Regions from separate parts of the Variovorax sp. PBL-E5 genome, predicted to be linked through region 2. Evidence: predicted binding sites of a transcription regulator. Region 2 holds the regulator's gene; each other region holds the start of a gene.
The links. The regulator LexA, encoded in region 2, represses DNA repair genes until DNA is damaged. The targets are predictions, from matches to a motif close to ACTGTATNNNNATACAGT.
Positions count from the first base shown of each region.

Region 1: the regulator LexA is predicted to act here: its motif matches at 2,157-2,174, upstream of WDLP6_RS29965 (error-prone DNA polymerase).
Region 3: the regulator LexA is predicted to act here: its motif matches at 2,193-2,210, upstream of imuA (translesion DNA synthesis-associated protein ImuA).
Region 4: the regulator LexA is predicted to act here: its motif matches at 5,621-5,638, upstream of recA (recombinase RecA).

Region 1 is NZ_LR594672.1:449,624-457,210, forward strand. Features, by position in the region: gene WDLP6_RS29965 (error-prone DNA polymerase) at 1-2,140, opposite strand, end outside; gene WDLP6_RS29970 (helix-turn-helix domain-containing protein) at 2,438-3,460, shown strand; gene WDLP6_RS29975 (choice-of-anchor D domain-containing protein) at 3,770-7,587, shown strand, end outside.
Region 2 is NZ_LR594671.1:2,569,584-2,577,170, reverse strand. Features, by position in the region: gene lpxK (tetraacyldisaccharide 4'-kinase) at 1-577, shown strand, start outside; gene WDLP6_RS12550 (Trm112 family protein) at 558-740, shown strand; gene kdsB (3-deoxy-manno-octulosonate cytidylyltransferase) at 759-1,526, shown strand; gene adk (adenylate kinase) at 1,654-2,310, shown strand; gene WDLP6_RS12535 (asparaginase) at 2,343-3,341, opposite strand; gene lexA (transcriptional repressor LexA) at 3,415-4,089, shown strand; gene WDLP6_RS12525 (hypothetical protein) at 4,231-4,575, shown strand; gene WDLP6_RS12520 (D-2-hydroxyacid dehydrogenase family protein) at 4,725-5,732, shown strand; gene WDLP6_RS12515 (MFS transporter) at 5,729-6,904, shown strand; gene WDLP6_RS12510 (tetratricopeptide repeat protein) at 6,894-7,587, opposite strand, start outside.
Region 3 is NZ_LR594672.1:463,925-471,511, forward strand. Features, by position in the region: gene WDLP6_RS29985 (Y-family DNA polymerase) at 28-1,392, opposite strand; gene imuA (translesion DNA synthesis-associated protein ImuA) at 1,337-2,179, opposite strand; gene WDLP6_RS29995 (hypothetical protein) at 2,476-2,667, shown strand; gene WDLP6_RS30000 (nucleoside 2-deoxyribosyltransferase) at 2,790-3,347, opposite strand; gene WDLP6_RS30005 (hypothetical protein) at 3,417-3,956, opposite strand; gene WDLP6_RS30010 (hypothetical protein) at 4,189-4,989, opposite strand; gene WDLP6_RS30015 (hypothetical protein) at 5,101-5,823, opposite strand; gene WDLP6_RS30020 (hypothetical protein) at 5,952-6,326, opposite strand; gene WDLP6_RS30025 (hypothetical protein) at 6,833-7,309, opposite strand; gene WDLP6_RS30030 (DUF4262 domain-containing protein) at 7,527-7,587, opposite strand, start outside.
Region 4 is NZ_LR594671.1:5,533,167-5,540,753, forward strand. Features, by position in the region: gene WDLP6_RS26850 (TerC family protein) at 1-605, opposite strand, end outside; gene sucD (succinate--CoA ligase subunit alpha) at 701-1,594, opposite strand; gene sucC (ADP-forming succinate--CoA ligase subunit beta) at 1,605-2,768, opposite strand; gene argC (N-acetyl-gamma-glutamyl-phosphate reductase) at 2,953-3,876, shown strand; gene recX (recombination regulator RecX) at 4,023-4,472, opposite strand; gene recA (recombinase RecA) at 4,482-5,573, opposite strand; gene WDLP6_RS26880 (MarR family winged helix-turn-helix transcriptional regulator) at 5,719-6,204, shown strand; gene WDLP6_RS26885 (response regulator) at 6,265-6,936, shown strand; gene WDLP6_RS26890 (sensor histidine kinase) at 6,933-7,587, shown strand, end outside.

The sequences.
Region 1 (7,587 bases), on a different replicon from region 2:
GCTCGAAAATCTGCTCGGCGAACGCCTTTTCATAGCCCCGCGTCGTCATGCCCTCGACGATTTTGGAATGGTACTTTTCCAGACCGCCTTTGCGCTTCCAGGCAGCCATTGCTCGGCGGAGCCCGTCCGCCTCCCCGGCGGTGAACCCCGCGGCAAGCATCGCAATCTGCATTACTTGCTCCTGAAATACGGGCACGCCCAACGTGCGGCCAAGCGCCTCCTTGAGCGCTTCACTTGGATACGTCACGGGCTCGAGCCCCTGCCGACGCCGCAGATACGGGTGCACCATTCCGCCGACGATGGGCCCGGGGCGCACGAGCGCGACTTCGACCACCAAGTCGTAGAAACACCGAGGCTTCAACCGCGGCAGCATGCTCATCTGCGCGCGGCTCTCAATTTGGAAGACTCCGACGGTGTCCGCGCGCGAAATCATCTCGTACGTCTCGGGGTCCTCCGCCGGGATGTCCTGCATCGCGAATACGAACCCCTTACGCTGACCGATGAAATCCAGGCATTTGCGGATGGCGGTCAGCATGCCCAGAGCCAGGCAGTCGACCTTGAGAAACCCCAAAGCGTCAAGGTCATCCTTGTCCCACTCCAGGACCGTTCGGTCCTTCATCGAGGCGTTCTCGATTGGAATCAGCCGAGACAACGCCGTCCTTGTGAGCACGAACCCGCCGGTGTGCTGGCTGAGGTGCCTTGGGAACCCTAGCAGTTGCCCTGTAAGCAACATCAGCTGGCGCACCTTCAGGTCATCAAGCGACAGGCCTAGTTCCACTAAACGCTCCGGCATGACCGCCTTGCCGTCAAACCACTGATGATTCTTGGCAAGCTGGTCTACCACCTCAAGGTCAAATCCCAGCGCCTTGCCCACGTCCCTCACCGCACTCTTGGGCCGATAGCTGGTCACCACACCGGTGATGGCGGCACGGTCGCGTCCGTAACGCCGGTACAGGTACTGGAGAACTTCTTCTCTACGCTCGTGCTCAAAATCGATGTCGATATCCGGCGGCTCATTCCTTTCCTTGGAAATGAAACGCTCAAAAAGGACGCTCATGCGCGCTGGGTCGACCTCAGTGACGCCCACGCAATAGCAGACGACGGAATTGGCGGCACTCCCGCGCCCTTGGCACAGGATGTTGCGAGACCTCGCGAACTGGACGATGTCAGCGACGGTCAAGAAGTAATGCTCGTACCGGAGCTCCTGAATCAATGTCAGCTCGTGCTCAATCTGTAGCTGGACCTTCGCCGGCACCCCTTCTGGCCACCGTCGGCCGGCGCCCTCGTAGGTCAGGCGCCGCAAATAGGAGGAGGGCGTCTCCCCGTCCGGCACCACTTCGTCGGGGTACTGGTATCGAAGCTCCTCGAGGCTGAATTGGCAGCGCGCGGCCACGTTGAGCGTCTCTGCAAGCAAATCCTCCGGGTAGGTTTGCGCCAGCCGAAGACGCGTTCTTAGGTGCCGCTCTGCGTTTGGCTGAAGGTCGAGGCCGCACTCCGTCAGCGGGCGGCCAACTCGCGTAGCGGTCAGTACGTCCTGGAGTGGTTTCCTGGAGCGAACATGAAAATGAACGTCGCCGGCGGCTACCAAGGGAATTGCCGTCAGCTCGCTCACCTGGCGGAGTCGGTACAACCACATCTCGTCGTCGATGAGGCGCAGAAGGTCGACGCCGAACCAGCAACGCCCCCGGAACTCTGACAGGAGCCAGCGTCCTGTTGTCTCCAGCTGTTCCGGGGTCGACATCCGCTTCGGGCAGGCGACGACGACGCAGTCCTCAAGGGCCGCGGCGGTCAGGTCTGCGAACTGCAGTTCGTATTTTCCCTTCTCTGAGCCACGCCGAAGCTTGGTGATGAATTCACAAAGGTTCCCGTACCCGTTCAGGTTGCACGCAAGGACGAGCAACGTGAAGGGGTGGCCGCAAGCAACCTGGACCTGGGTTCCGACCAGAAGCTTGAGGCCGTGCTCCTTGGCAGCAACGTGCGCGCGCACGATGCCCGCCAGGCTGCACTCGTCAGCGATTGCGAGAGCGGAATAGCCAAGCTGCGAAGCGCGCTCCACCAGCTCCTCCGGTTGGCTGGCGCCGCGCAGGTAGGTGTGATTGGAGACGCAGCGCAGCTCGGCGTAAGCGGGAAGGGCGGACATTGCCGGCGGCCAGGATACTGGATGGCCGTACAGTATCGCACAGCTTGCAGGCCTGCGGCATCGGACCGGGACCGCGCCTGCGCGGCCTGCACGGGCGGTTCGACGGGCGCGATGGCGGCAATCAGATTGGGCCATATCGGGCCTGAGAAAAACCAGGTGGCGCCGGCGCCACTACGGTGCGGCTAAATCTAAAATGCTTGCATCTGATACTGATGGTGCTCGTTCAAGCACTGTCGTACAATAACCCCAAGCGCCGCAACCGCAGCGCATTAAATTCAATGTAGTTTCGAGGACCCAATGCCCGCCACCGCCAACCAGGTCGATGCAACCTCCCGCAAGCGTAAGCTTGACCTCGCCGACCGCCTAGAGCTGGGCGCGCGTCTGCGAAAGCTGCGCGAAGCGACTGGCAAAACCACGCTCGAAATTGCCGAGGAGGTCTTGGGCTATCAGGGCAGCCATGCCGCTGTTTCCCGCCTCGAGCGAGGCGTCTTCTCCGTTGTCAACCTCGACCACCTCGACAAGCTCGCGTCCCGCTACGCCACGGACTCGGCCACTCTGCTCAAGGGCACTGGCGATGTCGAAACCGCGGCACTGCCTGAGGTCACAGGGGAATGGTCCTTCGACGACATCGCGCCTGGTATCCATTTCCGCCTGCGAGACCTTCGGCAAGCGCTCGGCCTTTCCAGGGCGCAGATGGCGACGCGCCTCGGCCACAGCACCGCGACAGTCCTGAAGGGGTGGGAAGAGCGCCTCGCCACCCCTCGTCCCGACACGATTCTCCGTATTGCCACCGAGTTCGGCGTTTCGGGTAGTTGGCTCATTCTTGGCGCCAAGGGAAAGGCCCCGCGGCCGACTCAATCGATGCGCCTGCGCGCACTTCGTCATGCTTCCGACGTCTCCCGCAACCAGCTTGCGATGAAGGTCGAGCCGCTCGATTTTCAGGGACTGCGCACTGCTATCAGCCACGCAGAATCCGGCGTGCGCGGCTTGCCGAGCGACCGCCTGCAGAGCATTGCAAAGGCCTTTGACGTGCCGGCTGACTGGCTTGACCCCGAAGGCCTGCGCTACGCGCCAGCTACCCCCATTGACGCCCCGGCGCAATCCGAAGCGGACTACCTCGCGGGCCTGCCTGCCACGGTCAGAAGTCTTGTCAACAATCTCGTTGCCATGTTCACAACCGGCTTGCTCGACAGTGGCGACGTCGCCTCTGTCAACAAGGAGCTGTCGCGTCGTGCCTGGAAGCGCGCAACGCCCTCAACGGCGCCAGTCAGCGGCGCGCAAGTCGGGGACGTGCGGCGCTCCCGCATCGTGACCGCCTAAGGCCCCTACCGACTTCAGGCACAGGCGGCCACCGACCTCCGGAAGGCCCAAGGTCGCCGCAACGGCCCCTAACACCCTGTGGGGCGAGGTCTTGGCACCGCGCGCTTCAGTACCGCCGCCAACTCCTCGCCAAGAGCTCGTCGCGCGTGCGCAGGCCGCCCCGAACGAGGGACGCGGCTGTGCCCTCTCTGCGCGCCGCGGATGGGCCTGAAAAGAAGGGGCCTAAAACCCCGCACTAGACGGTCCCTGGCTATAGGCCCAAAGCCCCCGGAATCCGTCAGGGGGCCGCTGTCCGAACTGTCTAGAAAAATGCGTCCGTCCTTCAAGCGCTTCGTCTGCGCGCTCCTCAGTGCAACCATTGTCCTCCAGCCCGCGCTCAGCGCAGCCGCGTCCGATTTCCGGTATCGCATTCCAATCGACATCAAGCTGACGGGCCAGGCTGACCTGGAGATTCAGCCCGAGCTCACCGATTTTGGGGACGTGGCTCGCACCCAAATGCGGACCTTGCCCGTCAAGGTCGTCAACCACGGGGGCGGCGCCGCCACGGACGTGACCGCGGTCGCCACGGCTCCTTTCGCCGTGGAGAAGACCTGCTCAACCGTGCCGGCACATGGCGAGTGCACCATGCTGGTCAGCTTCATGCCACAAGAGGCCGGCCCACAATTCGGAAGCCTGGTGCTCCAGGGCTCGAACAGCCGCGCCGAGGGCTCTCTCATCGGCAACGCCGTACGTCTCCTCACGGACCTAGAAATCTCGGAAAACGGCTGGAACTTCGGCACCTGGAAGCTCGGCACGACGAGCACGGTCAAGCAGCTTGCAGTCAAGAACGTCGGGAATGTCCCTGCCATCATCAGCCAGATGTACTTCCTGGACGGGGGTTCCGACTTCAAGGTGAGCCACAACTGCAGCACCAGCCTCAGCCCAGGCGCCGCATGTATTGTTGCCGTGAACTTCATACCGACCGCCATGGGGCAGCGCGTGGGCGCGCTCCGCGTGAAGAGTGGGGACGGCAGCATCCGTGACGTTGGGATGCTCGGCTTCGGCGGCGACCACACGGACCCCAGCGAAGGTGCCGTGGACGGCCGCTTGTCAGCCCCCGACTCCGTCTCGCTTGGCGACGTCGTTGTCGGTGAAGCGCCGGCGACGAAGACCATCACCTTGGCCAACGCCGGAACCAAGGAGCTCACGCTGGGTTCGCCCACCTTGGGTGGCCCAGACGCGGCTTTGTTTTCGTCCAGCTCGACCTGCGGGGCAACTCTTCCCGCGTACGCTACCTGCCAGCTCGCCCTCGCGTTCTCGCCTGCCGTGGTCGGAACATTCAGCGCTCAACTGGCCATCCCGACGGGCGCCGGACAGACCACGCTCACCAAAACTGTCGCTTTGTCTGGCAAGGGCGTCTCGTCTGCCGCCAAGGGCCAACTCAGCACGAACATGTCCGAGGTCGACTTCGGCACGACAACGCTCGGCACAGCGGTGAGCCGCGTCGTGCGCGTGACGAATGCTGGTCCGGACGTCGCGGAGGTCACGCACACGTACGCGACGAACTCGGCGAACTTTGTGGTCACGACCGGCTGCACCGCGCCGCTGGCAGCCGGGGAATACTGCGACCTGACCGTGCAATACACGGCCAGCTCCGTGGAACGGTCCATCGGCGACCTGGTCATCGCCTCCCAGGCCGGGCAGAACCTGCTCGTTCACCTCAAAGGGCATGTGCCTGCACCCGTGCTGGAAGTTGCCCCCGGCTCACTCCAGTTCGAGGCGATGTCGCAGGGGGACACCTCCAACTATCAAGAGGTGACGGTGACGAACGTCGGCTCCGCGCCGCTCGAGGTCACGAACGTCGGCCTCGCCAGCACGGTGGAGTTCAACCAGGAAAACAGTTGCGGGTCGCCGTTAGCCCCTGGCGCATCCTGCGCGGTGCGCGTGCAGTTCACGCCAAACGGGAGTGGCACTCGAGAAACCGAGCTGCTCGTTGTTTCGAATGACCCGGTGAATCCGGCCGCCTCCGTGTCCCTCAGAGGCGTTGGCCTTAGCAGCGAGTTGCAATTCACTCCGTCGCGGCTCGCGTTCGGCTCGGTTTCGATGGGTTCGTCCTCCGCGCCCGAGGACATCACCATCTCCAGCGTGGGAGCCGGCAATGCGCTCATTTCTGGCGTGAACATCCAGGGCTCAGGGTTCTCTCAGGTGAACACGTGTGGCGTAAAACTGCCGAAGGGCGAGAGTTGCACCGTAACCGTGACATACACCCCCACCGCAGCGGCCAGCGAAACTGGTTACCTTCGCGTCTACTCGCCTCAGGGAGTCCAGATGGCTTCCCTGAGCGGGGAGGGGTTGACGGCCGACCAGGCGTTGGTCGTCGACAAGCGGTACCTCAACTTCGGGTCCTTCGAAGTCGGCCAAGGCTCCAGCGCTGATATCCAGGTGTCGAATTCCGGCAGCGAAGCGCTCTCACTCAACGCGCCAAGCTTGAGTGGCGCCGATGCAGCCGCTTTCACGACGTCGACGACCTGTGGCGCGACGCTCGCCTCCTCTGAGAGCTGTGTTGTCAGCGTCGCCTTTTCCGCACAGGCCCTGAAGCCGCATGCTGCGGCATTGACCGTAGCGACGGCCGGCGGCGTCCAGCGCGAGGTCCTGCTCTACGGGAAGGGGGTCGACCATGTGCCCGCGGCCGTGCTGACTGCCTCGCCCAACCCGCTCTCCTTCGGAGCAGCAACGCCGGCCAGCCCTGCTACTGCGGCACTGCGCATCTCCAACGCCGGGCCTGAAGCAGTATCGCTGGTCTCCGTGGACTCCACGGACCCGACAAACTTCACGTCAAGCGAGACCGATTGTCGGGAGCCAATCGCCGCGGGCACCCACTGCGACCTTCCCGTACGATTCCTTGCGGGCAAAGACGGCCTGGTAACGGCACAGCTCAACCTGCGCGCCGAGAATCAGCAGCCCCTTGCCGTTGCCCTGACGGGCCAGGGGCCGACGCCGCGCATCTCGGTCGCCCCCACGGCGCTGGACTTTGGGAGCGTGGACTTCCTCGCCACGGCCCCGCAGCAGACCGTGACCGTCCAAAACACCGGCAACGCTCGCCTGGCCCTGAGTGGTGTCGGCATCAGCGGTGCCTTCACCCAGTCGAACACGTGCGGCCCGGAGCTGGCCCCGTCCGCGACCTGCGAAATCCAAGTGGGATTCAACCCCGTCAGCGGAGGAGCACAAGCGGGCACGTTGGTGATTTCGTCGAACGACCCGACGATGCCCACCTATTCGGTGGCGCTCGCGGGTCTCAGCTTGCTCGGCAGCGTCGCCGCGACGCCCACCGAGCTGGCCTTTGGCCAAGTTGCGATGGGCGAGCACGCCGCGCAGGTCGTGTCGATTTACAACCCGGGCCCGGGTGGCGTGGGAATCTCCAGCATCGCCCTGGACGGACTGAACAAAACCGCTTTTTCGTTCACCAGCGACTGCGGCCCTCAACTTGGCAAAGACAAGGCCTGCTCGGTCACGGTGCGTTTCTCGCCGCAGGCAAGCGGTGCTCACGAGGCAGCCCTCGCGGTGGTGCCACAGACCGGCAATCGGCTGACGATTCCTCTGACAGGCAACGGTCCGACCGCCCGTGCATCGGTTGACTCGAACAGCCTCGCGTTCGGCTCGGTCGTGGTTGGCGAAAGCTCCGCTGCCCAGACCGTCATGCTGACAAACGAGAGCACCGGCCCTCTGAACGTCTACGACATCTCGATGGCTACTGGCGCAGAGAGCTTCGGCGTCTCGTCCGACTGCGTCTCTCCCCTGGCAACAGGTCAATCCTGTCCACTGTACGTGTCCTTCACGCCGGCGTCTGGCGGTGCATTGACGGGCGCGCTCCGCCTGAAGACGGCGAATTCCGGCGGCCCGCTGGATGTCGCGCTGACCGGTACAGGCCTGCTGCCGCAGGCCGCACTGAGCCAACCGAGCGTCGACTTCGGCACGGTCTACGTCGGCGGAACCGCTGAGAGCGTGGTGCAGGTGAAGAACACCGGAGCCTACCCGGTCAAGGTCAACTCCATCGGTATCCCCGACAACACCTGGTTTCAGCAAAACAACGCATGCAGCCAGCCCCTGCGAGCGGGAGAGGCCTGCGACATCGCGCTCAATGTCTTTCC
Region 2 (7,587 bases):
GCGCCATCCTGCGATCCAGGTCATCGTGAGCGACGACGGCTTGCAGCATTGGGCGCTGGCGCGCGACGTCGAGATCTGCGTCTTCGACGATCGCGGCACCGGCAATGGCTGGCTGCTTCCGGCCGGCCCCTTGCGCGAGCGCTGGCCCCGCTCCTGCGACTTGATCCTTCATACCGGGCGCCACCCGGCATTTGCCGGATTCGGCGCCCGCCGCATGCTGGCCGACCATGCGCTGCAAAGCGACGGCACGGCCATTGCGCTGTCCTCGTTGAGCGGACGGCACCTGATCGCCGTCGCCGCGATCGCAAAGCCCGACGCGTTCTTCCAGATGCTTCGCGAGGCCGGTCTGAGCCTGGCGCAATGCATCGCATTGCCCGATCACGACGATTTTCATCACTGGACGTCCCCGCCCAACAACGGCAGCCACACGCTGATCTGCACGGAAAAGGACGCCGTGAAACTGTGGCGAACAGCCCCTGCAGCCTTGGCCGTCCCTCTGGTGTTCGAACCCGCGCCGGCCTTTTTCGCCGCGCTCGATGCGAAGCTATCATCCCTCGATGGACACCAAGCTGCTTGAACTGCTCGTCTGCCCCGTGACCAAGGGCCCGCTGACCTGGAATGCAGAGAAGCAGGAACTTGCCTCGCGCAGCGCACGCCTCGCTTATCCGGTGCGCGACGGCATCCCCGTGCTGCTCGAGACGGAAGCACGCACCCTTTCCGACGAAGAATTGGGCCTTTGAGCCGGGCCGCGGCAAAGCGTGGTTTCGTTCACCGTTCTCATCCCTGCCAGGCTGGCGTCGACGCGCTTGCCGGACAAGCCGCTGGCCGACATTGCCGGCCTGCCGATGGTGGTTCGCGTTGCGCAACGCGCGCATCAGTCTGCCGCACGCAGCGTCGTGGTGGCCGCGGACGATGCGCGCATCGTTGCCGCTTGCGAGGCCCATGGCGTGCAAGCCCTGCTCACCCGCACCGACCATCCCAGCGGCAGCGATCGCCTCGCCGAGGCTTGCACCCTGCTCGGCCTCGCGGACGATGCGATCGTCGTCAACGTGCAGGGTGACGAGCCACTGATCGATCCGGCGCTCATCGATGCCGTGGCCCACACTCTGGACTCGCATCCCGATGCGGTGATGAGCACGGCAGCACACGCGATCGACTCGGTCGACGATTTCGTGAATCCGAATGTCGTGAAAACCGTGCTCGATGCGCAAGGCAACGCGCTTTACTTCAGTCGCGCGCCGATCCCATGGTGGCGCGACGGCTTTGCAGGGAAAGGCCCGACCACATTGCCGCGTGCACCGCAAGCGCTGCGTCATATCGGCATCTATGGCTACCGCGCCGGGTTCGTGCGCCGGTTTCCGGATCTGCCGCCGGCACCGATCGAGGGCACCGAAGCGCTGGAACAGCTGCGCGCACTGTGGCACGGGCACCGCATCGCGGTGCATGTCAGCGACCATGCGCCAGGGCCGGGCATCGATACGCCGGAAGACCTGGCCCGCGTGCGCGCGCTGCTGTCGGCCGCGTAGCCAGCCTCGCCCTGGTCCGCGATTCGGCCGCGGGACGCATGCTATCCTCGATCCAACTCCGCCCTGCGCCGCTCACGTGGCGAGTGTGCATGGCGCGACAGAATTCAAAGAACCGTCCGAGGACACCATGAGACTGATTTTGTTGGGCGCCCCCGGGGCAGGCAAAGGCACGCAAGCCGCCTTCATTTGCCAGAAATATGGCATTCCCCAGATCTCCACCGGGGACATGCTGCGAGCCGCGGTCAAGGCGGGTACCGCGCTCGGCCTGCAGGCGCAGGCCGTCATGGCATCCGGCGCACTCGTGAGCGACGATCTGATCATCAACCTCGTCAAGGAACGTCTCGCACTGCCGGATTGCGCGAACGGTTTTCTCTTCGACGGCTTTCCTCGCACCATTCCGCAGGCCGAAGCCATGCGCGCGGCGCAGGTCAACCTCGACTATGTGCTCGAGATCGACGTGCCTTTCGCAGACATCGTCGAGCGCATGAGCGGTCGCCGCTCGCACCCGGCCTCGGGACGCATCTACCACGTCAAGTTCAATCCGCCGAAGACCGAGGGCAAGGACGACCTGACGGGCGACGACCTGGTCCAGCGCGAGGACGACAAGGAAGCCACCGTGCGCAAGCGTCTCGAGGTCTATAGCCAGCAGACACGTCCCCTGGTCGACTATTACGCGGCATGGGCCAAGGCCGAGCCGGCTGCGGCGCCGAAGTACCGCGCCATCAGCGGTGTCGGCACGGTCGATGAGATCACTCAGCGCGCGCTCACGGCGTTGAGCAGCTGATCGGCCCCCTTCGCGCGAACATTCCGGTTCTCTCAGGCGGTCGATGGGCTGCCCAGGAGTTCCAGCATGAGGGCGATGCGCGCCTTCACCGGCGTCAAGGCGCCGACGCTGGGTATCGATTCCGCTTCGCCGGCTTTCGGCAGGATGCGCCCCTGCGCGCATCGCGTCGCACGCACCACGGCCACACCGGCGGATTGCGCCCGAAGTGCTGCCTCTTCGAGCGCATGGTGAAGCGTGCCGTTGCCGGTGGCCGCGAGCACCAGGCCTTGTACCGGCTCTGCCGCACCGAGCCGGCGCTCCTGGAGCAGTGAATCGACGATGCTCCCGCGCGCCTCTGCGTGGCTCACCAGGATCTCGACCCGAGGCCATGTCCGCGCTTCGATCATCCGTTCGAACAGGCCTGAGGCGACATCGGCGGCCGCGCCGGGCCAGCTTCTGTGGAGCCGCACAACGCCTTCCTCGACATAGCCCAACGGGCCCGCGTCACCGGAATCGAATGCATCGAGCCGATAGGTGTGGACCTTGCGCACATCGAACGCGCTGTGCACCGTCCCTGCACACACGGCCACGACGCCGTGTGCACCTGGCATCGCAGCGACCACGAGGGCATCGCGCACGTTCTGCGGTCCGTCGGGTGCCAGGGCAGTGGCCGGCCGCATCGCGCAGGTCAGAACCACGGGCTTGTGCGGCGAAAGCACCGATTGCAGGAAGAACGCCGTCTCTTCCAGCGTGTCGGTGCCATGCGTGATGACGATGCCCGCCACGTCGGGCTCGGCGAGCCAGTGAGCGCAGCGCAGGGCGAGCTCGCGCCAGACCACCGACGTCATGTCCTTGCTGTCGATCTGCGCGACCTGCTCCGCCAACAATGAAATTCCGTCCGGCGCCTCGATGCCGCTCAGCAGATCCGACACGCCCACCTGGCCGGCGGCATAGCCGATGTTGTCACCGGGCGCCGCCGCCCTTCCGGCGATGGTGCCGCCCGTCCCCAACACGATCACGCGGCGCCGGCCGTCTCGAATGTCCTGGGCCATGGCTTGCCAACTTTCTAAAACTGGTTAAAAATACAGGTACTGGATATTCAGCCAGTGCCGCAAGGAGTCATTCATGCAGTTTGCCGTCAAGCTTACCGCCCGTCAGCAGCAGATTCTCGACCTCATCCAGAGTGCCATCGCGCGCACCGGCGCTCCGCCCACTCGCGCCGAGATTGCCGCCGAGCTCGGCTTCAAGTCGGCCAATGCAGCCGAAGAGCATCTTCAGGCGCTGGCCCGCAAGGGTGTCATCGAACTCGTGAGCGGCACTTCGCGCGGCATCCGCCTCAAGGGCGATGCGCTGCGCTCCCTCAACGAATCCCGCAACAACCAGTTCTCCCTGTCCCTCCCCGGCATGGCCCAGTTGGCGCTGCCGCTGATCGGCCGTGTGGCCGCAGGCTCGCCCATCCTTGCGCAAGAACACGTCGATCAAACCTATTACGTGGAAAACACGCTGTTCCAGCGCCAGCCCGACTACCTCCTCAAGGTTCGCGGCATGTCCATGCGCGACGCCGGCATCATGGACGGCGATCTGCTCGCCGTCCAGGCCACCAAGGAAGCCCGCAACGGGCAGATCGTGGTGGCACGGCTGGGCGATGAGGTGACGGTCAAGCGCCTCAAGCGCAATAAGCAGGTCATCGAGCTGCATGCGGAAAATCCCGATTACCCCACCATCGTGGTTCAGCCCGGCGAGCCCTTCGAGATTGAAGGCCTTGCAGTCGGCCTGATCCGCAACACGATGCTGATGTAGCTGCGGCAGCCATCGCATGCAGCCGCATGCGCGAAGATCCCGGCCGCAACAGGTGGCGGGCGTATGGCGAAGGCCATCACCCTGTCGAAGCCGATGAAAGCAATCCTGCCTGTGTTCAACCTCTGATTTTCTGGAGTTCACATGGGAATCGCTCTTCTCAGCATTGCTGATTTTTTCACACCACTGCAATCGCTGGCGAGCCGCTGGATGCCGGCTCGTCGATCGCGCCGCACCGCTTCGGCTGGCCTGCGGTATGTGAGTGTTCGGCCCAGCTGCGCGGTGCACCCCGGCGCATCGGCGCAGGCCGAAGTGCCAGCGCCGATGCGTCCCTTGCGCGTCGTGCGCACGGTCGACGCCCAGCAATCTGGCGGGCGTGCCAGTCGCGTGTTGATTTCGGGCCGCATGGTCGACGTCTGCGCCGAGCTCGATCGGCTGGCCGCCCTGGAGGCCGCGGACGCAACACCACGAGCAGCCGGACTGCATTGACACGGAGCGGCCTGTCGCCGGCGCAGGTTCCAGACCCGCGCCGCGGACGTTCGCCGAGACGATGACCTCGCCGCACGCGCATCTGGCCGAACCGTGTCCAGCCACGCGCCGACACGGCGCGTTGGCAACGCGAGGCACAATGGCACGCCATGAACATTGTGATCCTCGACGACTATCAGGACGCGGTGCGCAAGTTGCGCTGCGCCGCCAAGCTCGATGCATACGCAGCCAAGGTCTATACCAATACGGTCAAGGGCATCGGACAGCTCTCGATCCGGCTCAAGGACGCTGATGTGATCGTGCTGAACCGCGAACGCACCCAGGTGTCCCGTCAACTGATCGAGAAGCTGCCCAAGCTCAAGCTGATCTCGCAGACAGGGCGCGTCGGCGCACACATCGATGTGCACGCCTGCACCGAGCAAGGCATTGCGGTGGCCGAAGGCACGGGTTCGCCGCTGGCACCTGCAGAGCTCACCTGGGCGCTCATCATGGCCGCGATGCGCCGCCTGCCGCAATACATCAGCAACCTCAAGCACGGCGCGTGGCAGCAGTCGGGCCTCAAGTCGGCCTCGATGCCGCCCAACTTCGGGCTCGGCTCGGTGCTGAAGGGCAAGACCCTCTGCATCTGGGGCTACGGCCGCATCGGCCAATTGGTCGCCCGCTACGGACAGGCCTTCGGGATGCAGGTGGTGATCTGGGGCCGCGAAGAAAGCTGCGCCAAGGCAAGGTCCGACGGCCTGCAGGTGGCCCCCAACCGGGACGCGTTCTTCATGGCTGCCGACGTGCTGTCGATCCATCTGCGCCTGACGGACGACACGCGCGGGCTGGTGACGCTGGAAGATCTGTCGCGCATGAAGCCGACCGCACTCTTCGTCAACACCTCGCGGGCGGAACTGGTCGAACAGGATGCCCTGCTCGCCGCGCTCAATCGCGGCCGGCCCGGACTGGCGGCGATCGATGTGTTCGAGAGCGAACCGCCGCTGCAGGGCCACGCGCTGCTGCGGCTGGAGAACTGCATCTGCACGCCGCACATCGGCTACGTCGAGCAGGACAGCTACGAGATGTACTTCGGCCAGGCTTTCGACAACGTCGTCAGCTTCATCAAGGGCAACCCCACCAACATCGTCAATCCCGGCGCGCTGCAGGTCCGTCGTTGAAGCAGCCCGCATTGCCGGCTGCATCGTGGGCGTTGCTGGCGGGTAACTTCGTGATCGGCACGGGCGTGATGGTGGTGCCCGGCACGCTCAATGAACTCAGCACCTCGCTGGAGGTCAGCGCCGCGACCGCCGGCCAGCTGATCACCGCAGCAGCGGTCGTGATGTGCCTGGGCGCACCCCTGCTGGCTGCCGTGGTCGCGGGGTGGGATCGCCGCATCCTGCTGAGCTGCACGATGCTGTGGTATGCCGCCGGACATTTGCTCGCCATGCTGATGCCCAACTTCGGCGGCCTGCTGGCGGTGCGCATGCTCACGGTCGTCGCGCCTGCCATCTTCACCGCACAAGCGGCCGCGTGTATCGGCATGCTGGTGCCCACCGAACAGCGAGGCCGCGCCGTCACCTTCGTCTTTCTGGGTTGGTCCGTGGCCTCGGTGCTGGGCTTGCCGATCGGCGCGGTCATCGGCGGCCACTTCGGGTGGCGGACGGCCTTCGCGGCGATCGCGTTTCTTTCCGTGCTGAGCGCATACGGGATCTGGTCCCGGCTTCCGGCCGGCATCCGCCCCGCCGCGTTGTCGCGCGAGGCCTGGGGACGCGTGCTCAGGAATCCCTTGCTGATGGGCGTCGTGTCCGTCACTGCCCTGCAAGGTGCAGGGCAATTTGTCCTGTTCAGCTATTTCGCGCCCGTTCTCCGGCAGACCCTGGGCGCGAACGCAAGCGAACTGGGCCTCGTCTGGGGCTGGTTCGGCATCTGCGGCCTCGCGGGCAACGTGCTGGTGAGCCGCTACATCGACCGCATCGGTGCGTCGCGCATGGTGTTGATCACCACGGTGCTGATCGGCGTGAGCCTGCTTCTGTGGCCGCTCGGAATCACGCTCGGATGGCTGGCGTTGATCCTGGTGCCCTGGGGCTTGGGCTGCTTCGCGGCCAATTCGGCGCAGCAGGCGCGACTGGTTTCGCTCGCGCCGGTGCTTGCGCCCGGCTCGGTCGCGCTGAACAGTTCCGGCATCTACGTGGGGCAGGCCGTCGGCGCTGCCACGGGCGGCTGGTTGCTGGCCCATGAGGCCGCCAGCTGGATGAGCTGGGTCGGCCTCGTGACGATGCTGTTGGCGCTGGCGCTCAGCATGGCGGTGGACCGCGCGCAGCTGGCGCGCGGCGCAGCGCTCAGCGTTTGACGGGCTTGACGGGCCGCGGCGCGATTTCCGCCTCGGTGGTCGGATCGAACAGTTCGAAGTCGATCACATTCGGGTCGATCGGCGGTACTGGCTTGGGCGTTTCCATCGGCGCCGCAATGGTCTCGTAAGCCGTCCTGTCGAATTCCGCAAGATCCATCTCGCCGACAGCTGCACTGTGCGACGCGCCATGAACCGGGCCCGGCGCCGCCACCGGCGCATCCGGAACCAGGACCGTATCGTGCTGCAGGCCGTGGTCGATCGCGCCATAGATCGATGCCGGCAGCGTCGGCCCATCCGTCACGGGCTCGGGCGGACTCTCGGGCTCGACAGGCGCCGAGGCCGTCGGTTGCTGGTCGTGCGCATAGGTATCGAGGAACGAATGCGGCGTGACCGGTGCGGGCGGCGCACTGTCCGGATCGATCACTTCCTTGGCCACCGAATACAGCAGCAGCAGCTCCTGGTAGGCGGCAAGGTCGAAGGCGTCTTCTTCGTGCGAACCGGGCTTGCGGAACACCAGTTCCTCGATCAGGGCCAGGGTGCCTGGCGCCGGCCACTGCGACTCGATGCGCGCCAGGGCACTGCGGTAGTGCTCGAGTCCTCTGCCCGTGTCGGTGAACTTCTCGAACACCGGCACATCGGCATTGAACGCACGCTCGAATTCCTCGGCCAGCCGCGCATAGTCC
Region 3 (7,587 bases), on a different replicon from region 2:
CTCGCAACGGGTGGGTCGTGCGCCCGATTAAGCGAATACGCCATGGAGGAACCATGCGCTTTCTTCGCTCGCAAGGCGGGTTTGGTACACCCATAGCAAGCCAGCATGCTCACTCAGCGCGACGAAATAGTCACGCGCAACGTGACGTGTTTCGACCTGGTCGGAGGTGGCGGCCTTTCCTGGCGACGCCTGGTCAGTCAAGCTCTCACCGACCCGGTCGAACCAACCATGCTCGATGCGATGCGGGCCTATCAAGAACTTAAGGGGGCCTTGGTACAGGGGTTGTGACTCACGGGAGGCCAGGCGCAGTGGTTTGGGCAGGATGAAGGTGGGCTGAGGGCAGTCGAGTAGGCGCGCCACCTGCCTTGGGCGCTTGTCCGGAGCAGGCTGCCAATGGCACATCCATTCCGGCCGGTGGTCCTCCAGGATGACAGGTCGCAAGACCCGCTCTGGCCCCAGCCGCGCGGCGATGCGCTCCAGCACCAATGCCAGGCCTTCGCCGTCCGGTAGCGTCTCAGGCAGCAGCGAAAAACTGTTTTCTTCGAGCGGGCGAACGTCGTCTGCCACCAGTGCGAGGTCCCCCACGGGCGCCAGCAGCTCGACCTTGGCCAGGTTCTCGGCCAGCAATCGGCTCAAGTGCTCGATGTTGCGCGTTGGCTCCGCTGTACGAACCGACAGTTCGCCGCCATCTCCGGCTGCCTTGGCGCGCATCGCGTCGTGACACCACTTCAGCGTGAAAGCTGTCGTCCCGGACCGCCTTGCGGCCAACCAGGCGCACAGCTGGAGCAGGAGCCGACGGGCGCCAAAGAGAAGCGCCGGCGCCATCTCGATGCGAGACATCAGCTCGAGCTTGGCAGCAAAGGTGTCGGGAAGTTGCACCCAGGCATGCGCCTCCGGCTTGAGGCCATAGGCCTGGTCCAAAGCCCCCAACAGTTCCTTGTCAAAGCGCCGGCTCAGCCCGCCACGGGGGAGGGCGCGCACTTGGCCGAGGGTCTGGCATCCGATGCGTTCAAGGATGGCGGCATGCGCCGCGGCGGAAGCCAGAACTTCGACGGGGAGGGCGTCCAGCAGGGCCTGGAGGGGTTTGGAAAACCCGTTCGATTGACCCGTGCGCGCGACCGCCACCGCGGCGAGACTGGTCGGGGCCCAGGCAAGCTGACCCACCCCCATCTCTTCCGCCTCGGTTTTCACCCGCTCGACGAGCTTCCGCTTGCCGCCAAACAGGCGCACGCTCGCCTCCAGCTCCATCACCACCGCAGCAGAAGCGGAAGCCGCATCGATGATGCTGACGCGCGGGGTGAACTGGAGGCACCAGACCGCCAGGCCACGGATTGCTTCAGTGCGCTGGGTGTCGGAGAGCTGGCTGTCGGGAAGTAACGCTGCCCAGAGCATCTGATGGTTCTCCAGCGGTCACGCGAGGCTTGCGCGCGGCGAGGAGCACGCTCGGCTTCGACAGCCGGGGCGTGATGAGCGGCGCCAGGCCGCGGGGAATTGACGGCAGGTGCAGCACGCCGTCATGGGTGCTGCCTTTGCGCTTCAGCAGGTGCACCTGAAGCTCCCAGTCGACGCCATAGCTCACCTGCAGGCGCAGCGGCGCCGCGGAGGGCTCGTGCTGGGCCGCGGCGGGCCGGCACAGGACCACTGGGCTGTCGCATCCCTGGGCGCACACCTGAAGCCGTCGAATCTGCTCCTGACGCGCTTGCGGGAGCCAGGCCACTAGCATTCCGGCTGCGTTCGCCTTCACCAATTGCTCGGTGACCCATAGGCGCTCCGCCGGCGTCGCCGCCTGAATCCAGACCATTCGGCGCTCATCGATGCCCTCATCGCGCAGGCCTGGCAGGTGGGGAGCCTTCGGCGGTCCCACGATGACGATATCCTTGCCATCAGCCACAACCTGGCGCATTGCCGGGGCAAGCAGGCGCCACTCGAGCACGGTCGGCTGGGCCTGGAGCAGTTCGGTCAGGGAGCGGGCCGGCCAACCCCCGCCCGGCAACTCTGCATCGAGTGCGGCGAAGCCGGTGGGAACCACCTTGGTGACAGGCGAGCCAAGCTGGTCGCCGCGCCATAGGGCAGCCTCGACGGAGGCGGGCAACTCGCCCGGCTTCAGGACGGGCTTGACGCGGCGGGACGGCAGGGCCGGCGCGTCGTCATCGTCGGCCCATTCCAGAAGGGCGGCCATGACGGGCTCCGGTACTGTATGGACGTCCAGTTTACGCGCCTTTTCAGGCGCGTACAGCAGCCCCTCCAGGCGAGTCGGGTTTGGCCGGAGCCTTCCAGCCGAGGAGCAAGGGTCTCACTTTCGTGTGTCTGAGCTACGGGAAAGTTGGACATGTGCCCTGTTTCTGTGTGCGGCGCCCCCAGAGGGCGCGGCCCGCCTTGGTGCTACACGAAGGAGGCCAACTCACCCCCTCAATCATGCTGCACCCCCGAATCGACCTCGCGGCTCGCAAAGCCCAGCAACCCGTTCCGCCGAACTTGAAGACCGCCGAGCATCACTGGCTGGAGGTCAAAGACATGGACGGCCATTCCTTCGGCTTGGTCGTTGCGCAATGGAATCCGGGGGCGCGCAAATGGAGCCATTCCGGCAACGTCGGAACAGGCTTGTACCTGAACTCCGACTACTGGCGCTATGTAGCGCCCTGCCCAATGCCGGATTTCCCCGCCTGATTATTTCGCCCCGCCGGCTTTCAAGCCGTCGGGGCGATGCTTCTGGCGTTCTCCGCGCGGAATGCAACTGCGATTACTCACTAAGCGCCACAAGGGGTACTGAACTACCCAGCGAGCTTTATCTATTGGGCCTGAAGCAGCCCAACCTGCTGGAAGTGGCTGGCAATTCGGTCTAGAGCTGCGCGCGCAGACGGCGCAATCTCGGCGGAACGCGACAGCATGAGGTTGAGGCGCTGCCCGAGGCCTTCGACGTGAACCTTCGTGGCGGTTTCGCACTGGCCACCGCGGCCGTCCGATTCGCAGGGAAGAGTGGCGGCTACTCGGGATGCGTAAGTGCCGGCAGGGACGCCGTAGGCAACGACCGGCTTCTTGAGCGCCACAGCGAAGCCCACCTCATAGACGGTTCCGGAATCCGGTTCGGTCCCCCGAAAGTTCACCAGGTTGGCTGCAATGCCGTCCGCGCGCTGGATGAGCTCGATGTTCGCGTCGTAGATTCGCTGGGCGATTTCATCCTCGGTGCCCCCGAACCCGTCCGGCAGGCCGCCATCGGACGGCACTAGGGCAACCATCCCGAGCTGCTCGCAATGGGCCTTCAGCGCCTTGAAAATCTCGGCGCGCTCGGGGAAGAAGACGTCAGGCCCGGCCAGGTAGACGTGCGGGCGTGCTGGTTGCTCTCTCATGGAAACTCAAGAAATTGAAAATGAGGCGCGCCGTAAGGGCGCTCATCTGTTATTGGCGGTGGAATCCGTTCAGTCGTCCAGGCGTATCCGAGGGGCGAAGCGGTCCGGGTACAAGTTGCGCATCCGTGCGCTGGGGCTCACGACCTCAATCGGAGTCAACACGGAGACGCCCTGCTCGCCCGATTCCTTTCTAGGCATGAAAGCGGGAGTCGCCGAACACGGCCCCTGAAACCACATATAGCCCGTCTGCAGGCCGTCGTACTTCATCCACAGGATGCGAAAGCGGTCCACCAGTACCTGGCGCGGCTCCTCCCAGGTGTCCCGGTTAATCTCAACGACATCGCCAATGCGGGCGCCGAATTTTGCGAGCAGCCACGCCTCGCACGTCTCGAGGTGAAGCTTCTTCTTGCCCGCCATCAGGTAGTCGTAGGCGTCCTGCAAGAGTCGATTCAACGGACCCTCGCGCGCTGCTTCCTCGGCGGCGCCCGCCTCGATGTTCATTCGAAAGACGCGGTAGCACAGCGAGGCATGTGCCTCGCCGGCGGAAATCCCAGCTGCCGTGCAACGCTGAATCAGGAGTTCGACTTCCTTCGTGATGTGGTCGTCCACTGCAGCTTTTCTTGCCAGTTCTTGGGTAGCGGGCATAGTCACATCCTGAATTTGTTGTTTGAATGGAGCTCGTTGGGTGCCCGTGGGTACCCGTTCCAGGCTCGCGGGTTCGCGTGCCTAAGAGCCCTAAAAGCCATCATTATAGCAGCTATAAAGCTTTCGAGCTAGAACCGTTTTAGGGTGACTCGCGCAAGAAAACGGACGGCGGTTAGGCGCGTCCGTTTTAGGGAAATCAGAGCAGGTCGCTCAGCAAATGAATCTGGCCCTTCAGCAAGGCCTTGTCCCGCATGCTCAGCCCGCGCACCAGTCGATGTGCCAGGGCCGCTGCGTCTCTCCGGTCTTGCTCCTCACGCATTGCGCTGGGGAAGATTTCACCAGCCAGGTACTGCGCCATCAGGTGGTCGATGCCGCGAATACCTTCTCGGCGTAGGCGGATGATTCGGTCAAGGTCATCGCCCAAGGTCTTCGGCGGCACCTCAGTCGCTCCCTTGGAGAGCGACATCTTGCCCGTGTGCACCAGATTGCCTTCTGAAAGGCGGAAGGCCAGGTCAAAGCCTCGCCGATGGTCCTCAGGCTCCGCCGTCAGGACGATTTTTCCACTTTCGCGCTGGTGCTGGGCGGCCCGGTCTCGCAACGGCCCACGCAGCAGCACGCGCTGACTGCCGAGGTCCATGCCAGCGGGAAGCGCGAGAAGCGCCCGAATCCACGGAGTTGCGGGTTCGCCCGTGGCCTGCCGAAGCTCACCGCGGGCCATCTCCAGCTTGGCGTAGATGCGAGTCAGGTCGCCCTTCCATCGGTAGCGCTGGTCGGCGGTCAGGCTGTCGACTAGAAGCGCCTGCGAAGTCCCGCGCCAGTATTGCCAGTAGTCGAAGCACGCGTGGTGCAATGCACGCGCGCCCGGGGAGGCCTCGGCATCCTGAGGCTCGAGCCTGAGGCCAATTCCGCGGCGGCCGTGGCGTCCGGGTTTGTATTCGAAAGGCTCTATCGTGTGACCGCGGAGGCAGTCGAAGATTTGGAATGCGAGAGTAGTCATTGGGTGCCCTTGAAGTTTGTTTACCTCCTTCGTCTAGCGAACACGCCGCGGTCAAGCGGGAAAAAGCTCCCAGGGCATTGCCGAGGGAGCTAGAAGGAGGGGAGGTTGAAATCAGTCTTGGCTGGAGGGCTTCTTGGCAGCCGGCTTGAACTCCGGATTGCTGCCGGTCTCGACGCGGACTGTGGTGTCCAGCGAGGGGACTTCGAAGTACATGCGAACACCGCCTGTCGTATGCATGCAGGAACCCGCGTGCAGCTTGATGCCCAGCTTCTTGGTTCCAGCGCTCGCCAAGGCGTCCGCCCAGCGGTTGCGGTCTTTGTAGTCGACCGGGCAGGGGTTGCGCTTGTACGCCTTCACGGCTTCTTTGGTCATCACGTCGATTACATCGACGGCCGACACAGGGGCTTGTTGCTTGGCCAGGTAGCGCACGCCCTGCACAACAAGGGGTCGATGCTTCTCGGTCGCATCGCGTATCGTTGACTTCACCGCATCCAGGTGCCGGCTTGCATTTTCGCCTGCCCATTTCGAGAGGGCGCCATACGAGGATGCCGCGGTCAGGTGCAGGTCGAACTCGCTCTTGCCATCAACCGGCTTGTGCGCGTACTGCACCGGAAAGTGCAACGGTCGCTCGAAGCGCGTGCGGTCGGTCAGGATGACTTCGACGGGAACGTCACCGTCGGGGTCCTCTTCGTACTTGACTTCGATGAGGCCCCGCACGATGGCGTACAGGTCCTCCATCTCCTTCGGGTCCACGGGAGCAAAGCCGCCATCGGACTTCTTCTTGGTCTTGAGGAATGCGTCAATGCGCCGCAACAGGGTGGCTTTCGTGGTCATGTGTGTCTTTGTCTTGAGGGGGTCTTCCTCGTCTAGGCAACGGCTGACGCCCGAGCTGGGACGGTCCGCAAAGGCGAGAAGAAATCCCCCGCTGCGGCTCGCGCAGGCAGGGGACCGGAAATCAAGCGCTAGCCGATTTCAATGAACTCGGGCTCGTCCGAGGGTGAGGCTTTGGGGGCAGTCGAGAGCGCCGCGCGAATACGGGTGCCTGCGTTGTGCGCGCCGTTCGCCATGGCTTGGTGGATTTGCTTGCCGAACTCCGTGGCGAACTTGCTCCTCGCGACGCCTCCGTACTCCAGCGCAACCTGGTCACAGAGCGCCCCGGCTTCTTCAAGCACAGCGTCACGGGCAAGGACAGGCGACGGCGGCAGCTCCTCGCGCGGCACAAGGAGTGTGTCCTTATCCTTCTCGTCGCCAGTTACGTCAAACAAGGTGCGGTAGCTCACCGCGGCCGGCGGCGCTTCGCAGGGGTCGGGCAGGTTGGTCCAGGAGTTGATGGTCATGCTTCAGGTCCTTTGTGGTCAATGGTCTGATTCGTCTAGCGATGCCTGATGCGCGCCGCCCGTGCCTAGCAGTCCCGTATAGGCCTGATAGGGCCAAAGCTAGGGGCTCCCGGCAAGAAGAAACCCCCGCCGGATAGCGGGGGCTTGGAATCAGCCTAGGCCGTAGCCTTCAGTTCGCATGAAGCACTCCTTGGTTGGTTGCAGGGCAGGTGGCGCGGATTCATGCGAATCCGTCACCGTCGTGCAGCTTGCGCATCGAGACCTCCTTAATATGCAGTTGAGCCCGTGAAGGGGCGATGGAGTTGGGTTTGGCCTAGCAGCCGCTGCCGCCGCCGTTTTGCTTGCGCATGGTCACCTCCTTGGGTTGCTTGATGCGACGTATAGCGATGGCGACGTGCGATTTACCTGCTCCCGGGCCACTGGTGCGTACCCGGTAGCCCAAAAGAATAGCCGCCCGGGGAAGGGCGGCTTCAGAATGGAAGTGGCGTCGTCGGAGGTCGGAGATTTCAGTCCCGAAGGCGCTCCATGTCCTGGTGATGCCGGTATTCCGCGATGAGCCAGAGCAGGCCGCACACCAGCAGGGTCGATAGGGCTGGGAGCAAGCCCAGTTCCAGCGTCGGGGCCGCGCCTACCCCATCGATATGGCTGCCCACGACGAAGACCAGCATCACAGGCGCGATGAGGCGCATCGTCGGCTGATACAGCAAGCCCCGCGACAACGAGGGAAGGGCAATGATGCAGCCCACGAACGTTCCGATGGCCATTGAGACAACAGTCAGCCGGAAGTTGACTGAACCTGCGTAGAGCAAGAAGCCAGCGCAAGCCAGCAGAGCTGGGTACAGCGCGCGGCGTGCTGTACGCACGAGCGGGACGGAGCTGAAGGCGCAACGCCGCATTTGAGCCAGCGCCACGTACTCGCCAAGAAAGGCGATGCCCGCAAAGGCCAGTGCAAGAAGGAGCAGAGAGGGAGCGGTGAGTGTCATTTCGTCATTTCGAGTGGTCCTGCACCGTATAACCGTCTGCTCGACTTTGCCGCGTTGCAGGTGCGCCGAAATGGGCTCCGAAGGGCTATTGCCGCTCAGCCGCAGGGGAATGGCCGAAGGCTTGCCTTACGTCGGGCGGTCCTGCGCGACCAGCACGCGAAAAGGAAAGACCGCCGGGCGTGCCGACGGTCTGAAGTACTGAATCGATAGACTTGGCTCAGTGCACGGCTCGCCGGATGTGCTGATGCTGTTTCCAGCCTTCTTCACACTCCGGCTCC
Region 4 (7,587 bases), 3.0 Mb from region 2:
GCGTAATGCAGCCACGGATTGTCTTCCAGCGAATCGTGCAGCGACACGTCGCTCACGATCGTCTCGCCCGCGACCCACCCGATGAGCGCGGCACCCAGCATGACGATGATGGGAAAGCGCTCCATGAGCTTGATCATCAGCGTGCTGCCGAAGATCACGAGCGGAATGCTGATCGCCAGGCCGAGGACCAGAAGGACCATGCTGCCCTGCGCCGCCGCGGCCACGGCGATCACGTTGTCCAGGCTCATGATCAGATCGGCCAGCAGGATGGTGCGCACGGCCGCCAGCATGCTGCCGTAGCGCTTTTCCTCGCCCTCGTCCTCTTCCTCTTCACCGAGCAGCTGCACGCCGATCCACAGCAGCAGCAGGCCGCCGACGATCTGTAGGTACGGCAAGGCCAGCAGCTTGGCGGCCACCACGGTGAGCACGATCCGCAGCACCACCGCGGCGCCCGAGCCCAGCAACACCGCCTTGCGCTGTTGATGCGGCGGCAGCGCGCGGGCGGCCATTGCGATCACGACCGCGTTGTCGCCCGAAAGAATGATGTTGATCCAGATGATCTTGACGAGACCGATCCAGAAGTCGGCGGTTTGCAAATAGTCCATGTGTCTCCTCGGTACCGCTCCATGTATTGAAAAAGCGCCCGCAACATGAATTGCGAGCGCTTTGTCCTGCCTCGGTGAATCAGACGGTCAGCATCTCAGAGCAGCGCCTTCAGGCGCTTGGCCAATTCCGAGAAGTTGCGCGTGACGGTGAAACCCGATTCTTCCATGATGGCGAGCTTGGCGTCCGCCGTGTCGGCGCCGCCGGAAATCAGCGCGCCGGCGTGGCCCATGCGCTTGCCGGGAGGCGCGGTGACGCCGGCGATGAAGCCGACGATCGGCTTCTTCATGTGGGCCTTGCACCAGCGCGCGGCTTCGGCTTCGTCGGGGCCGCCGATCTCGCCGATCATGATGACGGCATCGGTGTCGGGGTCGTCGTTGAAGGCCTTCATCACGTCGATGTGCTTGAGGCCGTTGATCGGGTCGCCGCCGATGCCCACGGCGCTCGACTGGCCGAGGCCGATTTCGGTGAGCTGGGCCACGGCTTCATAGGTGAGCGTGCCCGAGCGGCTGACCACGCCGATGCGGCCCTTGCGGTGGATGTGGCCGGGCATGATGCCGATCTTGATCTCGTCGGGCGTGATGAGGCCGGGGCAGTTCGGGCCGAGCAGCAGCGTTTCCTTGCCGCCGGCAGCGACCTTGGCCTTCATCTTGTTGCGCACCTCGAGCATGTCGCGCACCGGGATGCCTTCGGTGATGCAGATCGTCATGTCGAGGTCGGCTTCGACCGCTTCCCAGATCGCGGCGGCAGCGCCGGCCGGCGGCACGTAGATCACCGACACGGTGGCACCGGTCTGCTTGGCCGCTTCCTTGACGGAGGCGTAGATCGGGATATTGAAGATCGACTCGCCGGCCTTCTTCGGGTTCACGCCGGCCACGAAGCAGTTCTTGCCGTTCGCGTATTCCTGGCACTTTTCCGTATGGAACTGGCCGGTCTTGCCGGTGATGCCCTGGGTGATGACTTTGGTGTCTTTGTTGATGTAGATCGACATGACTTGTTCCTTAGGCTTTGACCGCTGCCACGACCTTCTGGGCCGCTTCCGCCATGGTGTCGGCGCTGATGATCGGCAGGCCGGAGTCGGCCAGCAGCTTCTTGCCTTCGACTTCGTTGGTGCCCTTCATGCGCACCACCAGCGGCACTTGCAGGTTGACCGCCTTGCAGGCCGCGATCACGCCGGTGGCGATGGTGTCGCACTTCATGATGCCGCCGAAGATGTTGACCAGGATGGCCTTCACGTTCTTGTTCTTCAGCATGATCTTGAAGGCTTCGGTCACCTTCTCGGGGGTGGCGCCGCCGCCCACGTCGAGGAAGTTGGCCGGCTCGCCGCCGAAGAGCTTGATGGTGTCCATGGTCGCCATCGCGAGGCCGGCGCCATTGACCAGGCAGCCGATGTTGCCGTCGAGGCTGATGTAGGCGAGGTCGAACTTGCTGGCTTCGACTTCGGCCGCGTCCTCTTCGTCGAGGTCGCGGTAGGCCACGATCTCGGGATGGCGGAACAGCGCGTTGGCGTCGAAGTTGAACTTGGCGTCGAGCGCCTTGATGTTGCCGTTGCCTTCGAGGATCAGCGGGTTGATCTCGACCAGGGAGGCATCGGTCTCCATGTAGATCTTGTAGAGCTTCTGGAGCACGTCGACCGCCTGGGCCTGCGAAGCCTCGGGGATGCCGATGCCGGCAGCGAGCTTGCGGCCTTGCGCGTCGGTCAGGCCGACCGCCGGATCGACGTAGTCGGTGATGATCTTCTCGGGCGTGGAGTGGGCCACTTCCTCGATGTCCATGCCGCCTTCGCTGGAGACGATGAACGCGACCTTCTGCGTCGCGCGGTCGGTGACGGCGGAGACGTAGTACTCTTTCTTGATGTCGGCGCCGTCCTCGATGAGCAGGCGACGGACCTTCTGGCCTTCGGAGCCGGTCTGGTGCGTCTTGAGCTGCATGCCGAGGATTTCGCCGGCGAGTTTCTTGACCTCGTCGATGGAGCGCGCGAGCTTCACGCCGCCGCCCTTGCCGCGGCCGCCGGCGTGGATCTGGGCCTTGACCACCCACACGGGGCCGCCGAGTTTCTGGGCGGCTTCGACCGCCTCCTGCACCGTGTACGCCGGAATGCCGCGCGGCACAGGCACGCCGAACTTGGCAAGAATTTCCTTGCCTTGGTACTCGTGAATCTTCATGAGGGTGTCTCTCGGAACGAGGTTGAGAACGGGAGAGTTGTTGGCTGTTGTCCGCGGGCCACGACGCCCGGGTGGCGGGGGCGGCGAACAACCAGGAACTGTATCATGGTGCGCCGCACCAACGTGCGGATCCGTTCCAGCAGTCACATCCGGTTTCCACAGAGGCAATTCCAAGGCCCCCACCATGCTCAAGGTCTTCATCGACGGCGAAGCCGGCACCACCGGCCTCCAGATTCGCGAGCGGCTCCAGACGATGCCGCAGATCGAACTCGCGAGCATCGCGCCCGAGCTGCGAAAGGACGCAGGCGCCAAGGCCGCGCTAATGGCCGGCGTCGATCTGGTCGTGCTCTGCCTGCACGACGACGCGGCCCGTGAATCGGTGGCCCTGATCGACCGCATTGAGGGCCGCCGTCCCAAGATCATCGACGCATCGACCGCGCATCGCACCGCGTCCGGCTGGGTGTTCGGCTTTCCCGAACTGGTCGCCGGCCAGAGCGCGGCGGTCGCCCAGGCCGAGCGGGTGGCCAACCCCGGCTGCTACGCGACCGGCGCGATCGCCATTGTGCGTCCGCTGGTCGATGCCGGCCTGCTGCCGGCCGATCATCCGATCGCGCTGCCTTCGGTCAGCGGCTACTCCGGCGGCGGCCGCACCATGATCGAAGCCTACGAAAAGGGCGAGGCGCCGCTGTTCGAGACCTATGCGCTGGGGCTCAAGCACAAGCACATCCCCGAGATCATGAAATACACCGGCCTCAGCCGCCGGCCGGTCTTCATTCCCTCGGTGGGCAACTTCAGGCAGGGGATGCTGGTGCAGTTGCCGCTGCATCTGGACGACCTGCCCGGCCGCCCGAAGTCGAGCGACCTGCACGATGCGCTGGCTGCGCACTATGCGAAGAGCAACACGCCGGAGCAGTTCGTGAAGGTGCTGCCGCCAAGTGCGGACGGCAAGATCGATGCGCTGGCGCTCAACGACACCAACCAGCTCGAGATCCGCGTGTTCCCGAACGAGGACCATCGCCATGCGGTGGTGATCGCGCGGCTGGACAACCTGGGCAAGGGTGCCAGCGGCGCCGCGGTGCAGAACCTCAAGCTGATGCTGGGCCTCTGACCCGGGCCTTCGCCCTGGCCGCTGGCGCGCTCAGGCCGCTGGCCCAGTCCGGCAGCCGCAGCGGGTCGGCCGCGAGCGCACAGGCACGCTGCCAGGCGCAGGCCACGCGCGGCGTGATGACGCGCGACGCGAATGAATCCGGTGTGTCAGTCATCGAAGTCCGTTCTCAGTACCTTGGCCACCACCGAACCCGAGAAGCCGCGCGCCAGCAGGAAGCGGGTTTGTCTGGCGCGCTCTTTCGCGTCCGCCGGCGGCGCATCGAAGCGGCGTCGCCACAGCACCGTGGCCCGCTCCACTTCGCTGGCCTGCAGACCGGCCACCGCCTCGACGATGGCCTCGGGCGCGATGCCCTTGGCCTGCAGTTCCTGCCGCACCCGCAGCGCGCCGAGCTTCGGTGCGCGCTGATGGATGACCGAGGCGACGACACGCGGTTCGCTGATGAAATCCTTAGCCGCCAATTCGTCGAGCGCGCGCGCCAGCGTGCCGGGTTCTTCCTCGTATTTGGCGAGCTTGCGCTCGAGCTCGGCGCGCGAATACTCGCGCTGGCTCAGGAGGCGCAACGCACGCCCCTTGAGCGAGGGCGCAGCGAATGCCACCTGCGCCTCTTACTTTTCTGATTTCTCGGATTTCTCGGGCTTGTCCGCAGTGCCGTCGGCCGCTTCGGCCAGCAGCGGAATGCCCAGCGATTCGCGCACCTTGTTCTCGATCTCGCGCGACAGCGACGGGTTCTCGCGCAGGAACTCGCGCGCGTTGTCACGGCCCTGGCCGATCTTCTCGCCGTTGTAGGCGTACCAGGCGCCCGACTTGTCGACGATCTTGGCGGTCACGCCCATGTCGATGATCTCGCCTTCGCGGCTGATGCCCTCGCCGAACAGGATGTCGAACTCGGCCGTCTTGAAGGGCGGCGACACCTTGTTCTTCACCACCTTGACCTTGGTCTCGTTGCCGATGGCCTCGTCGCCCTTCTTGATGGTGCCGATGCGGCGGATGTCCAGCCGCACCGAGGCGTAGAACTTCAGCGCGTTGCCGCCGGTGGTGGTTTCGGGCGAGCCGAACATCACGCCGATCTTCATGCGGATCTGGTTGATGAAGATGACCATGCAGTTGGTCTTCTTGATGGTGGCCGTGAGCTTGCGCAGCGCCTGGCTCATCAGGCGGGCCTGCAGGCCGGGCAGCGAGTCGCCCATCTCGCCTTCGATTTCGGCCTTGGGCGTGAGCGCGGCGACCGAGTCGATCACGATCAGGTCGACCGCGCCGGAGCGCACCAGCGAATCGACGATCTCGAGGGCCTGCTCGCCCGTGTCGGGCTGGCTGATGAGCAGGTCGGACAGGTTGACGCCGAGCTTCTGCGCGTACTGCACGTCGAGCGCGTGTTCGGCATCGACGAAGGCACAGGTACCGGCCTGGCGCTGCATCTCGGCGATGACCTGCAGCGTGAGGGTGGTCTTGCCCGAGGATTCCGGTCCGTAGATCTCGATGACGCGGCCGCGCGGCAGGCCGCCGACGCCGAGCGCGATGTCAAGGCCCAGGGAGCCGGTGGAAACCACCTGGATGTCTTCCAGCGCCTCGCCCTCGCCCAGCCGCATGATCGTGCCCTTGCCGAACTGCTTTTCGATCTGGGCCAGCGCGGCCTGGAGGGCCTTGGCCTTTTCGCTGTTGGCGACCGAGATGCTTGCGCCCTTGACGACTGCGTCCATTGGAAAGCTCCTTGAATATCAATGGGTTGTGTGGAGGGCATCCGCTTTCTGCTTTTAATTACAGCCTGGATGCTTGAACAGTAGTGTAGGGGTGGATAGATCGGGAAAAACTGATTTTTTGGTCAGTTTGCTTTACTATTTGCGAATGGCCGATCCTGCCTTTCCCGCCGACCCCGACACCTGGCGCCAGACACATCTGGGCCGCTTGCTGGGCCATGCGATGCGCCGCTTCGACGAGCGCGTACTGGCGTTGATGGCGCACGATGCCGATGTGCCGCTCGCGCTGTCGAACCTCGCCGCACGCGCGCAGGTGAGCGCGGCGCACGTTCACATCACCCGCCACCTCGCGCGCGAAGGCTCGCGGCTCACCGTGCTGGCCGAGCGCGCCGGCATGACCAAGCAGGCCATGGGCGCACTGGTCGACCAGTGCGAGGCCTGGGGCCTGGTGACGCGCGGCCCCGATCCGCGCGATGCGCGGGCGCGGCGCGTGCTGTTCACGGCCGACGGCCTGGCCTGGCTCCAAGCCTTCCGCCACGCGGTGGCGCAAGCCGAACAGGAGTTTCGCGCCAGCGTCGGCGACGAGATCGCGACCGTGGTCACCCTCGGCCTCGAAGCCTATGCAGCGGCCTAGAATTCGGACGGGGAATGTGGTCAGACGGCCTTCCAAAGGCCGCGACATGTGGAGACTCGCATGCGAATCCTGATTGCCGAAGACGACCAGGTCCTGGCCGATGCGCTGCTGCGCAGCCTGCGCAATGCCGGCGCCGCGGTCGACCACGTGGCCAGCGGCTCGCAGGCCGACGCCGCGCTGATGACCAACAGCGAATTCGATCTGCTGATCCTCGACCTGGGCCTGCCCAACCTGCACGGCCTTGAAATCCTCAAGCGGCTGCGCGCCCGCGGCTCGCAGCTGCCGGTGCTGGTGCTGACGGCCGCCGACAGCGTCGAGGAGCGCGTCAAGGGCCTCGACTACGGCGCCGACGACTACATGGCCAAGCCCTTCTCGCTGCAGGAGCTCGAGGCCCGCGTGCGGGCCCTGACACGGCGCGGCATGGGCACCACCAGCAACGCCATCAAGCACGGGCCGCTGGTGTACGACCAGGCCGGCCGCGTCGCGACCATCGACGGCAAGATGATCGAGCTGTCGGCGCGCGAGCTCGGCCTGCTCGAAGTCCTGCTGCAGCGCGCCGGCCGCCTGGTGAGCAAGGACCAGCTGGTCGAGCGCCTGTGCGAATGGGGCGAGGAAGTGAGCCTGAACGCGATCGAGGTCTACATCCACCGCCTGCGCAAGAAGATCGAAAAAGGGCCGGTGCGCATCGCCACCGTGCGCGGGCTCGGCTACTGCCTCGAAAAAATCGCTTGAAGCTTTTCCAGCGCGCGCAGCGCTCGCTCTTCGGCGAGATCCTCGATTGGATGCTCACGCCGCTCCTGCTGCTGGTGCCGGTCAGCATCGGGGTCACCTGGCTGGTGGCGCAGGGCATCGCCAACGCACCGTACGACCGGGCGCTGGAATACAACGCCCAGACGCTGGCGCGCCTCGTGAAGGTACGGCCGAACGGCGTGGACTTCGTGCTGCCGCAGCCGATGCGCGAGATCCTGCGGGCCGACGGCACCGACCGCGTGTACTACCAGGTGCTCGACGAGCAAGGCCAGCTGCTCAGCGGCGAGCGCGATGTCCCGCGTCCCAACTCCGACGATCCGCCCGTGCCGGGCACGGTGTACCTGCGGGATGGCGAGATGCGCGGCAAGCCGGTGCGCGTGGCCTCGCTCTGGGTGGTGGGCGCTTCGCCCGACACGCCGACCGTGCTGCTGCAGGTGGCCGAAACGCGGCAGAAGCAATCCGTGCTGGCGATGGAAATCATCAAGGGCGTGCTGCTGCCGCAGTTCGCGATCCTGCCGCTGGCGGTGCTGCTGATCTGGCTGGCGCTGGTGCGCGGCATCAAGCCGCTGTCGGTGGTCGAGGCTCGCATCCGCGAGCGCCGGCCCGACGACCTGAGCCCGCTCGACGAATCGT